3 regions of the Paenibacillus sp. FSL M7-1414 genome follow, and region 2 is predicted to be linked to each of the others. Evidence: riboswitches for the same ligand, from Rfam matches in the RefSeq annotation. Region 2 holds a riboswitch; each other region holds the start of a gene.
The links. Region 2 has a riboswitch for S-adenosylmethionine ahead of MHH92_RS25060 (methionine ABC transporter ATP-binding protein). Riboswitches for the same ligand answer to the same signal wherever they lie in the genome.

Region 1 (3,284 bases), 270 kb from region 2:
TTGAAATTTTGCTTAGTAATCAGCTATTCGAGATTGGCAATCTGAGACCCGTGCTCGGTGATGGGGTTATGCCCGTTTTCCAAGGGTTGAAGCCTTCACTATTATCTTATACGGGCTATGAGGTGATGTTAATCATGACTGCCTATATGAAAAATCCGAAGAAGAGCAATAAAGCGATGACCTGGGGGATACTCATATCCACTATTATCTACTTGATCACGGTGGTGATGGTTATAGGCAGTTTATCGCTCGATGGCATCAAAACTCGAACCTGGCCAACGCTGGATTTGGTAAGAAGCTTCGAAATCCAGGGTCTGATATTCGAGCGTTTTGAATCCTTATTGCTGGTCATCTGGATTATGCAAATCTTTTCGACTACAGCAATTACACATTACTGCGCTTCGGTGGGTATTCGTGATTTGTTTCGTTCCAAAAAAATCAAAGGCATCATGTACGGCCTGCTGCCGTTCATTTATCTGACAGCAATGATACCCAAAACAGTGGATGATACCTTCGTACTAGGAGATATGCTAGGCAATGTGTCCGTATTTTTGTTTGGCATTTTACCTCTGGTACTACTGTTGTTAAGTCTGATTCGCAAAAAAGGAGGCAAGCATGCATGATTACATTCCGCATGTTGTTACGCTTAGCCACTGTATTATGCATTCTCTTAACGATATCCGGATGTTGGAGCAGTCGAGAGATAGAGGATCTAAGTGTCTACGTTGGTCTCGGGATCGATATCGGCAAAGAGACTGAATTTGAGGAGAACATCGCCAATCAGGGAGGAGGGTATTCCAAGCAGAACAATGTGACAGCCACGGTACAGATTGCTCCCGGTAATTCCAGCAGTCAGAAGAGCCAACAATCCGGTTCGCCTGCTTCTGGTAAAACGTCCTATTCCAATGAACAGCTTACCGGAGATTCCTTGCTGCAAATCTTTCGTCAGTTTGCACTGAGACGAGATCATCCGCTCATCGGACATCATCTGAAGGTTATCGTTGTGTCCAAGGATATCGCCAAAAAGTATGGTCTGGACCAGCTGCTGGATTTTGTACTTCGGGATAACGATATTCGTCCTAACTGTCTAGTGTTGATTAGCCATCATCGCGCTGTTGATGTACTGACTTCAGATGATCCTTCCCGGATTCCAGCATTTTATCTTACAGGTATTACCGGTAATTCATACTTGTCCAATAAAATCCTGGACCCCGTTCTACTCTCCAAATTAGATGCACAAATGCAATCCGGTTCCAGCTTTTTGCTCCAGAATGTACTGAACTTCAATGGAGAGGACAAGTTCTCCGGTGCCAGTATCTTTGATGGGAAAACAACCAAATTCATCGGGGAACTCAGCCAAACGGATCTAGAAGGGCTATCTTGGCTCAGACCTAAAGAAAAAGGAGGTATCTTGAAGACATACAATAAAGAGGGGTTCACTGTTGTATATGAAATGAAGAAGAAAAAAACAACAATAATTCCAAAAGTGGTTGGCGATGATATTTCATTCCATGTGAAAACTGAATCCGAAGGCTGGTTGATGGAGGATTGGCGTGCTCCCGAGGAAGAGGAAAAAGGTGCATATCTCAGTGAATTGGAAAAAGAATTTGCTGAACTTGCCAAACAACAGATTCGACAGTTGTTATACAAACTGCAGCATACCTATAAAGTAGATGTTGCGGATTTTCGGGATAGCTTACGTATCAAAGAACCTAAAACATGGAAAAAAGTCAAAGACGATTGGGATAAAATTTTTAGCACCGTGCCGATCACCTATGAGGTAAAGACCACCATCACCAATCCGGGGTCTTCCACCGAATAGCGAGGTGTGCCATTTATTATTTAAATGTTGACACATTCATGATAGATCGCTATATTAGTAAAAAATCATTTTCTTATCCAGAGAGGTGGAGGGACTGGCCCTTAGAAACCTCAGCAACAGATCTGAAGGATACTGTGCTAATTCCAGCGGGTGAAAGCCTGATAGATAGGAGCGTTTGTTTTTATTTGTCAGTAACGGCGCACTCTTTAGGCAGAGTGGGTCTTTTTTGTTTTTTCTGGATGAAGAAGTAGGGGAGCAGCAGGTATGGAGAACAACAACGACAAAGGGCATTTTCAGCGGAAAATGCAGGCACGGCATGTGGTCATGCTCTCTCTCGGAGGAGTCATTGGAACGGGATTATTCCTCAGCTCAGGTTACACCATTCAGCAGGCGGGACCACTGGGAACCATTCTGTCCTATCTGATTGGAGCCATCGTTGTATATCTGGTGATGCTCTGTCTTGGTGAACTGTCTGTTCATATGCCAGAGACGGGAGCATTTCATAGTTATGCAGCCAAATATATCGGACCAGCAACAGGTTACACGGTAGCTTGGTTGTACTGGTTAACCTGGACTGTTGCGCTTGGCTCCGAATTCACAGCCGCTGGATTGCTTATGCAGCGCTGGTTCCCATCGGTAAACGTATGGATATGGAGCGCGGTTTTTGCACTGATGATCTTTCTGTTTAACGCTCTAACGGTGAAATTATTTGCGGAATCCGAGTTCTGGTTCTCATCTGTAAAAGTAGTTACTATCGTAATTTTCATTATTATCGGTGGCGCAGCCATGTTTGGTATTATTCCCATGGCGGATTCTGAACCGGCTCCATTTCTATCGAATATTACCGCATCCGGTTGGTTCCCTCATGGGGCTACAGCGATATTGATGACCATGCTTGCTGTAAACTTTGCCTTCTCAGGTACCGAGTTAATCGGGATTGCCGCCGGTGAGACGGAGAACCCGGAAAAGACGATACCAAAGGCTATTCATACAACGCTGTGGCGTTTGGTTATTTTCTTCATCGGAACGATTGTTATCTTGTCGGCCTTGCTGCCCATGTCGGATGCCAGTGTACTGGAAAGTCCATTTGTAGCGGTAATGGAGCGGGTGGGTGTACCCTATGCAGCAGACATTATGAACTTTGTTATTCTGACGGCGATTCTCTCTGCTGCCAATTCAGGCCTGTATGCATCTTCACGGATGCTCTGGTCTCTGGCTGACAAAAGAACGATCTCTCCGTGGTTTGCCAAATTGACCAAAAGCGGGGTACCCCTGAATGCACTTCTAATTAGTATGGTGGGTGGTGCGTTGGCATTGCTGTCCAGTATTATTGCGCCAGGTACGGTGTATATTACGCTGGTTTCCATTTCAGGTCTGGCTGTCGTTGCGGTATGGATGAGCATCAGCGCTTCCCAATACATGTTCCGCAGACAATATATCCGGGAAGGACATGCGGTCAAAG
Region 2 (3,284 bases):
GTCATTTCGCTTACCGTAATCATCCGGACAACAAGGAAATGCGTACTCTGGGTGTGGTATCCGTTGTTCTTATTCTGATGCAAGTAGTCATTGGTATTTTCATGATGGTGACAATGAACCGTCCGGAAGTATACATGTTCGTAGCTCTCGCACATATGCTGGATATCGCCATATTGTTCGGGGTTTTAACCTATATGAGTTTCCTGGTGTACAAGCTGTATCGACCGGTTAATCGGTTCTAAGAGATATATCCATTCTTTATTCAAAGGTAATTGGGCTAAATATGAAAGTCCACCATCCAGTGATGTACATCATTGGACAGGTGGACTTTGTTTGATGTCAGGGGGATCAGGGCAACCTATGGCAAGCAGCAATTACACGGAATGGATGATGTGTTACGTTTACGGTGATGAATTCTTGTTGATTTGGAAAAGAGGAGGTTAGACATGCTGCGAACGTTGTTGGGGGAAAAGCCACGTATAAACGAAGGTAAATTGAAGGCAGCGATGGACGCAATGGCGCATACGCTTGAGCTATTTCAACGACAAATGCATGTGGACCATGATCCCACGCATGACTATCGGAAACTGTATGTGTGGACTCAGGGACTCATCTCCTCACTGGATGAACTGGAGCAAAGCTGTTTCGCTGCTGCTCATTTTCGCAAAAAGGTCGTTGCAGGATCAACGGATGATATGACGGCGACTGAAAAAGCCGAGTATGCTCGGTATGTGTATTTCTACAAAGATGGCTTTATCCGCTGCTTTGCCATTCTGGATAAAGTCGGCACGGTATTAAATGAAATATTCCAGTTGAATACTTCAAATACCAAAGCGCATTTTTCTTATTTTACTGTGTTAAGGCAGTTCGACTATGCGAGGGAACATCATGATCTTGCATTGCAATTAATACAGATCAAGGACTCTTATCGTGAACCGATGAGCAAGCTGCGCAAACGACGTAATATGGAAATTCACTACATGAACTCAGAAATGCACGATGACCTGTGGCAGTTACACCAGACCTTGCAAGGTAAAGTGAAATTGGAGGATCTGAATCAGCATGTGCAGGAAATGCGTCAGGGCGTGGATATGGTCTGTGAAACGTTAACAGCCTCTTATAGTTATATCAATAAAATATGGAAAAGAAATAATTCCCTTTGACAAATCGGAATACTTGGAATATACTGAGTTTCAATCGAATGTTACATGGATATAACTGATATTTCGGAAGTTACGTTCACATTATAAAGCATAAACTACATGAACTTATAAAATCCTACAACAACATATTTCTTATCGAGAGCGGCGGAGGGACAGGCCCGATGAAGCCCGGCAACCGATTTGTAATGACATGATACATGTATCATTCGTTATAGATGTTAGGTGCTAATTCCTACAAAATGGTGCAAGACACGATTTTGGCAGATGAGAAGGTATATTCTTTCACGTGAAGAGCCCTCTTTGTATCTGCAAAGGGCTCTTTTTTTGTACTTTAAGGGGAGTTTTCCTTTAGATCGGGTAAAGATACATGTAGGTGGTTGGAAAGGGGCAAGTGCGATTGATTGAATTAAAAGGTTTAACGAAAACGTACGGCAAAGGGGCAAAATCTACAACAGCGTTATCCGAGCTGAATTTGAGCATCCAAAAGGGTGAAATCTACGGTGTGATTGGACATTCTGGAGCGGGCAAAAGCACATTGATTCGCTGCATTAATTTGCTGGAACGGCCTACGGAGGGTGAGGTATGGGTCGACGGAATCAACCTGACTGAACTGAGCAAAACCGAATTGCAGCAACAGAGACGCAAGATCGGGATGATTTTTCAACACTTTAATCTGTTATCTTCGGCAACGGTATATGACAATGTAGCTTTTCCACTAAAGCTTGTGAATACACCCAAGGATGCCATTGATCGCAAAGTGAAGGAAATGCTTGCACTGGTTGGTCTGGAGCACCACAGCAGCAAATATCCGGCTCAATTATCTGGCGGCCAGAAACAACGTGTAGGGATTGCGAGAGCACTTGCAAGTGATCCAAATGTACTTCTCTGTGATGAGGCTACTTCGGCACTTGATCCGCAGACGACAAATTCAATCCTGAAGTTATTACTCGATATTAATGAAAAGTACAACCTTACGATTGTGCTGATTACACATGAGATGCATGTCATTCAGAACATCTGTGACAAGGTGGCTGTCATTCATCAGGGCGGCATTGTGGAACAAGGACCTGTAACAGACGTGTTCCTGAAGCCGCAGCATGCGATTACGCGGGACTTCATGATGCGTGACCATGAAGCTGGACTTGCTCTGGAAGAGACCGCTCTGGCAAATGCAGGCGTTGAATTGCAGGCAGGTGCTGCTTCCAAACTTGTGAAGATATCCTTTCTGGGTAACAAAACGTATGAAGCGATTTTGTCTAGAACGGTACGTAAAACAGGCGTGGATTTTGCCATCCTGCAAGGTACAATCTCTACGATCAAACAGGTTCCTTATGGGCAGCTGACCGTTCGGTTCGAGGGTGATTCAAATGCGATTGATCGGACGATATCAGAATTAACCGCTGAGGGACTTGATGTGGAGGTGCTTCGTTAGATGGATTTTTCAACCGTACGTTGGGAAGAGGTTGGTAAAGCTTCCATAGAGACACTGCAAATTTTGGGTGTATCAGGCTTGTTTACCGTTATCTTAGGTTTACCGCTCGGAGTACTGCTGTTCATGACAGCCCGATCTGCTTCGATTAAGTCACGGGCAGTGTACACTATACTATCCCTGATTGTGAATATTTTGCGCTCAGTCCCATTTATCATATTGATTGTTGCTCTTATTCCATTCACTCGTATACTCGTCGGTACAGCTACGGGGGTGCTCGGCGTTATACCTCCTTTGGTGATTTCAGCAGCTCCTTATTTTGCTCGTTTGGTGGAGACGACGTTGCGAGAAGTTGATCGTGGTGTCATTGAAGCGGCACAGTCGATGGGTGCATCGACCGGACAGATTGTAAGACGGGTGTTACTGCCTGAGGCACTGCCTGGACTGCTTGCTGGTATAACGATCACCATTGTTACGCTCGTCTCCTATACGGCGATGGCGGGCATGGTTGGCGGTGGAGGTCTGGGAACACTGGCAATCAACTATGGATACTTCCGTTATCAAAATGAAATTATGATCATATCCGTAGTGTCGATGATCATACTAGTGCAAATTCTCCAGATGGCTGGAGATCGCTTGGTTACATTTTTCACCAGGAAATAACACATAGATAACATGATGGTTATGCAATA
Region 3 (3,284 bases), 3.8 Mb from region 2:
CATCAACTGGTAGGAGTCACTTGGAGATAATACTGCTCCAATGGAATTATGCAGGAACGCCATCTCTGCAGATAACGCCTCACCTTTGGTAATAATTAGTCCGGCCAACACATCATTGTGTCCGCCCAGATATTTGGTAGCGCTATGAATGATGATATCGGCACCCAGTTCAATCGGACGTTGGAAAAATGGAGTCAACAACGTGTTGTCAACAATGGTCAACAGGTTGTAACTTTTCGCCCAGGAAGCGACAGCTTCCACATCTGTGATCATCATCAGTGGATTGGTTGGTGTCTCAATAAATACAGCTTTGGTATTCGGCTGACGAACCTTCTCCAGTGCTGCAAGGTCATTCGTGTCCACATAACTTGCAGTTACGCCGAAACGGGACAGAATTCGTTCCAGCAGACGATAGGTTCCACCATACAGATCCAGCGATACAATCAGATGATCCCCTTGACCAAACATGGCAAAGATGGTTTGCAGCGCGGCCATACCTGAGCTACAGGCAAATCCTGCATCACCGGACTCCAGCGCTGCGGCCGCCTCTTCCAACACTTTGCGAGTTGGGTTGGTCGTACGAATATAATCAAACCCCGTGCTTTGTCCAAGCTTCGGGTGGCGAAACGCAGTGGATTGATAGATCGGAAAGTTAATGGCGCCTGTAACCGGTTCATTGATGGACCCAATTTGTGCTAAGCGGCTTTCGATTTTCAACTTGTTGTTGTCTTCCATTGCTGCATCCTCCTGTAATCTCGATTAGATTTGCGGGCCAATATCGTAAGGTGTTTCTTGATACACATAGTAATTGAGCCAGTTAGAGAATAATAAGTTGGCATGAGCGCGCCAAGTAGCTGGTGGCACACGGGAAGGATCGTCATTCGGATAATAATGTCTAGGCAATGCGATATCCAACCCTTTAGCTGTATCCCGGTCATACTCCCACTTTAATGAGAACGGGTCATACTCGGCATGTCCTGTGGCAAAAATCTGTTTGCCGTCTCTGGTAGCAACCAGGAAGATCCCCGCTTCCTCGGATTCAGCCAAAATCTCTAAATTCTCATTCTTTTCAATATCTTCGCGTCTCACTTCCGTATGACGAGAATGTGGAACGTTGAATACTTCATCGAATCCACGCAACAACGGAACATGTGGTTTATTGATGGTATGTGGGAAAACGCCAAAACACTTTTCATCAAGTGCAACCTTGGGTACGTCAAAATGATGGTATAAACCTGCCTGGGAAGCCCAACATATGTGGAGGGTTGAAGTCACATTGGTTTTGGTCCATTCGAAAATCTCCTGGATTTCATTCCAATAGTTCACGTCTTCGAAATCCATCTGTTCCACCGGGGCACCCGTAATGATCATTCCATCGAAACGACGGTGCTCAATTTCATCGAAGGTTTTGTAGAACAGATCCAAATACTCCTGAGACGTATTCTTCGACGTATGGGATTTGGGATGTACGAGAACGACATCCACCTGAATAGGCGTGTTTCCCACCAGACGAAGCAATTGTGTTTCGGTCGTTTCCTTTGTGGGCATCAGGTTTAATATAGCGATACGGAGTGGACGAATATCCTGCTGATATGCAGAAGTTTCATCCATGACGAAGATATTCTCTCCTTCAAGTACTTCTTTTGCTGGTAGCGTATCGGGTATTTTGATTGGCATAGTAAGTCTAACTCCTCCTTGTGCATAGATAGATGCAGCCACCCCTGGCTTGATGTCTTCACATCAATACAGTTATAGACTGCCTTGAGCTTGTAAAAACATTGAATTGCTCTTTCATCCAACGTTACAAACAACCTCAAGTTCCTTAGCGAAAATCACTGCTGAGAAGTCGGGGCATATGACAAAGACCTTCCTCGGATTTCGAGAAAGGTCATATGTAAAATAGATATGCGCCTCTCTCATCTCTCAGTTACAACAGTGCCACTTGACACTTAGTCGCTGCAAGAATTAGCACCGTGCGGTATACCGCCGGTTGCCGGGTTTCATCGGGCCAGTCCCTCCACCTACTCTTGATAAGATTTCGCTGTATTAGATTGTAATTGAATATGGTTCACCGTCTACTTTATTACATTAATGCCCTCACGTCAAGTTGCAGTTCGATGTCTGCTTCCCAGATCGGAACCGTTCATCATCCATTGTCATACACTGCCTCAGGGCGCGAAATAGACACATTTTTGCGCTTGAAAGCACCTTGTACCAGCGGTATACTAAACAAGGTGTTATAAACCCTTATGTGAGAGGTGACATATTAAATGGATGGCGACCCGAGGCCTGACTGGCAGCCGAATTCCGACAAACTGCATAGAGAACTGACATCAGCATGCCGGCAGCGGGACGTGACTTCCGTTTGATTATATAGTGAACGCAGCCCTGATCTCCAGGCTCCGCTGCCGACCGGCTGATTTGTTCTTTTTGCGCCCATAATGATAATATCCGCCAAGTTGGCGGGTGCAGAAGGAGTAGATTAACGATGAAAATCCGGTTGGTAAACAACGGTGTATTTATTCCGGTGGACGACATTCAGCAGGCGCTGACTCCACCAGCGGAAGGATTTTACTGGATTGATGCAGACATAGACGATTTGGCGGTACTTCAGCCGCTGTTCTTGATGCATGATCTGGCTGTGGAAGACTGTCTTAGTGACGAAGAACAACGTCCGAAGATTGAAATTTATGAGAACCATTATTTTATTGTGATTAATAGCATCCGTTTTGATGATGAAGAGATATTTCTACGTGCGGTCAACTTATTCCTCGGCAGACATTTCATTATTAGTGTTACCAAGCACAAGGTCAGCGAATTGCGCACACTGAAACCCATCCTGTGGGAACAGGAAATCAGTACACCGGATCGTCTGCTGTATTTGCTGGTTGACTTGATTGTTGATAATTATTTCACCGTAGGTGACCGAATTGAAGCACGGATCGAGAAGCTTGAGGAAGACATTCTGATGCACACCAAAAAGTCACATTTGAGTGAAATTATCGGGCTGCGCAGTGAGATTCTGTGGCTGAAAAAAGTCCTTGGACCTCAGAAAGAGGTCATTAACACCCTGAACAAAAAAGATCTGCGTCTCATCGATGATCAACTGCAAAAGTATTTCAGTGACATCTATGAGAATGCTGTAAAAATATCTGAAACCTTTGAGACTTATCGCGACCTAATGGGCAACTTGCGAGAAGCCTACCAATCCAGTATTGCGAACCGGGCGAATGAGATCATGCGTGTATTTACCGCCATTACCACGGTCTTCATGCCGCTGACGG

Region 1: another riboswitch for S-adenosylmethionine. It lies ahead of mmuP (S-methylmethionine permease); the one in region 2 lies ahead of MHH92_RS25060 (methionine ABC transporter ATP-binding protein).
Region 3: another riboswitch for S-adenosylmethionine. It lies ahead of metA (homoserine O-acetyltransferase MetA); the one in region 2 lies ahead of MHH92_RS25060 (methionine ABC transporter ATP-binding protein).

What each region holds. Positions count from the first base shown of each region.
Region 1 is NZ_JBBOOS010000001.1:6,000,763-6,004,046, reverse strand. It holds gene MHH92_RS26380 (spore germination protein) at 1-623, shown strand, start outside; gene MHH92_RS26375 (Ger(x)C family spore germination protein) at 620-1,822, shown strand; SAM riboswitch class I at 1,893-1,994, shown strand; partial or broken gene mmuP (S-methylmethionine permease) at 2,087-3,284, shown strand, end outside.
Region 2 is NZ_JBBOOS010000001.1:5,731,298-5,734,581, reverse strand. It holds gene MHH92_RS25070 (COX15/CtaA family protein) at 1-242, shown strand, start outside; gene MHH92_RS25065 (Cthe_2314 family HEPN domain-containing protein) at 447-1,163, shown strand; SAM riboswitch class I at 1,293-1,434, shown strand; gene MHH92_RS25060 (methionine ABC transporter ATP-binding protein) at 1,561-2,595, shown strand; gene MHH92_RS25055 (methionine ABC transporter permease) at 2,596-3,255, shown strand.
Region 3 is NZ_JBBOOS010000001.1:1,911,865-1,915,148, reverse strand. It holds gene MHH92_RS08800 (PLP-dependent transferase) at 1-735, opposite strand, end outside; gene metA (homoserine O-acetyltransferase MetA) at 760-1,677, opposite strand; SAM riboswitch class I at 1,914-2,037, opposite strand; gene corA (magnesium/cobalt transporter CorA) at 2,489-3,284, shown strand, end outside.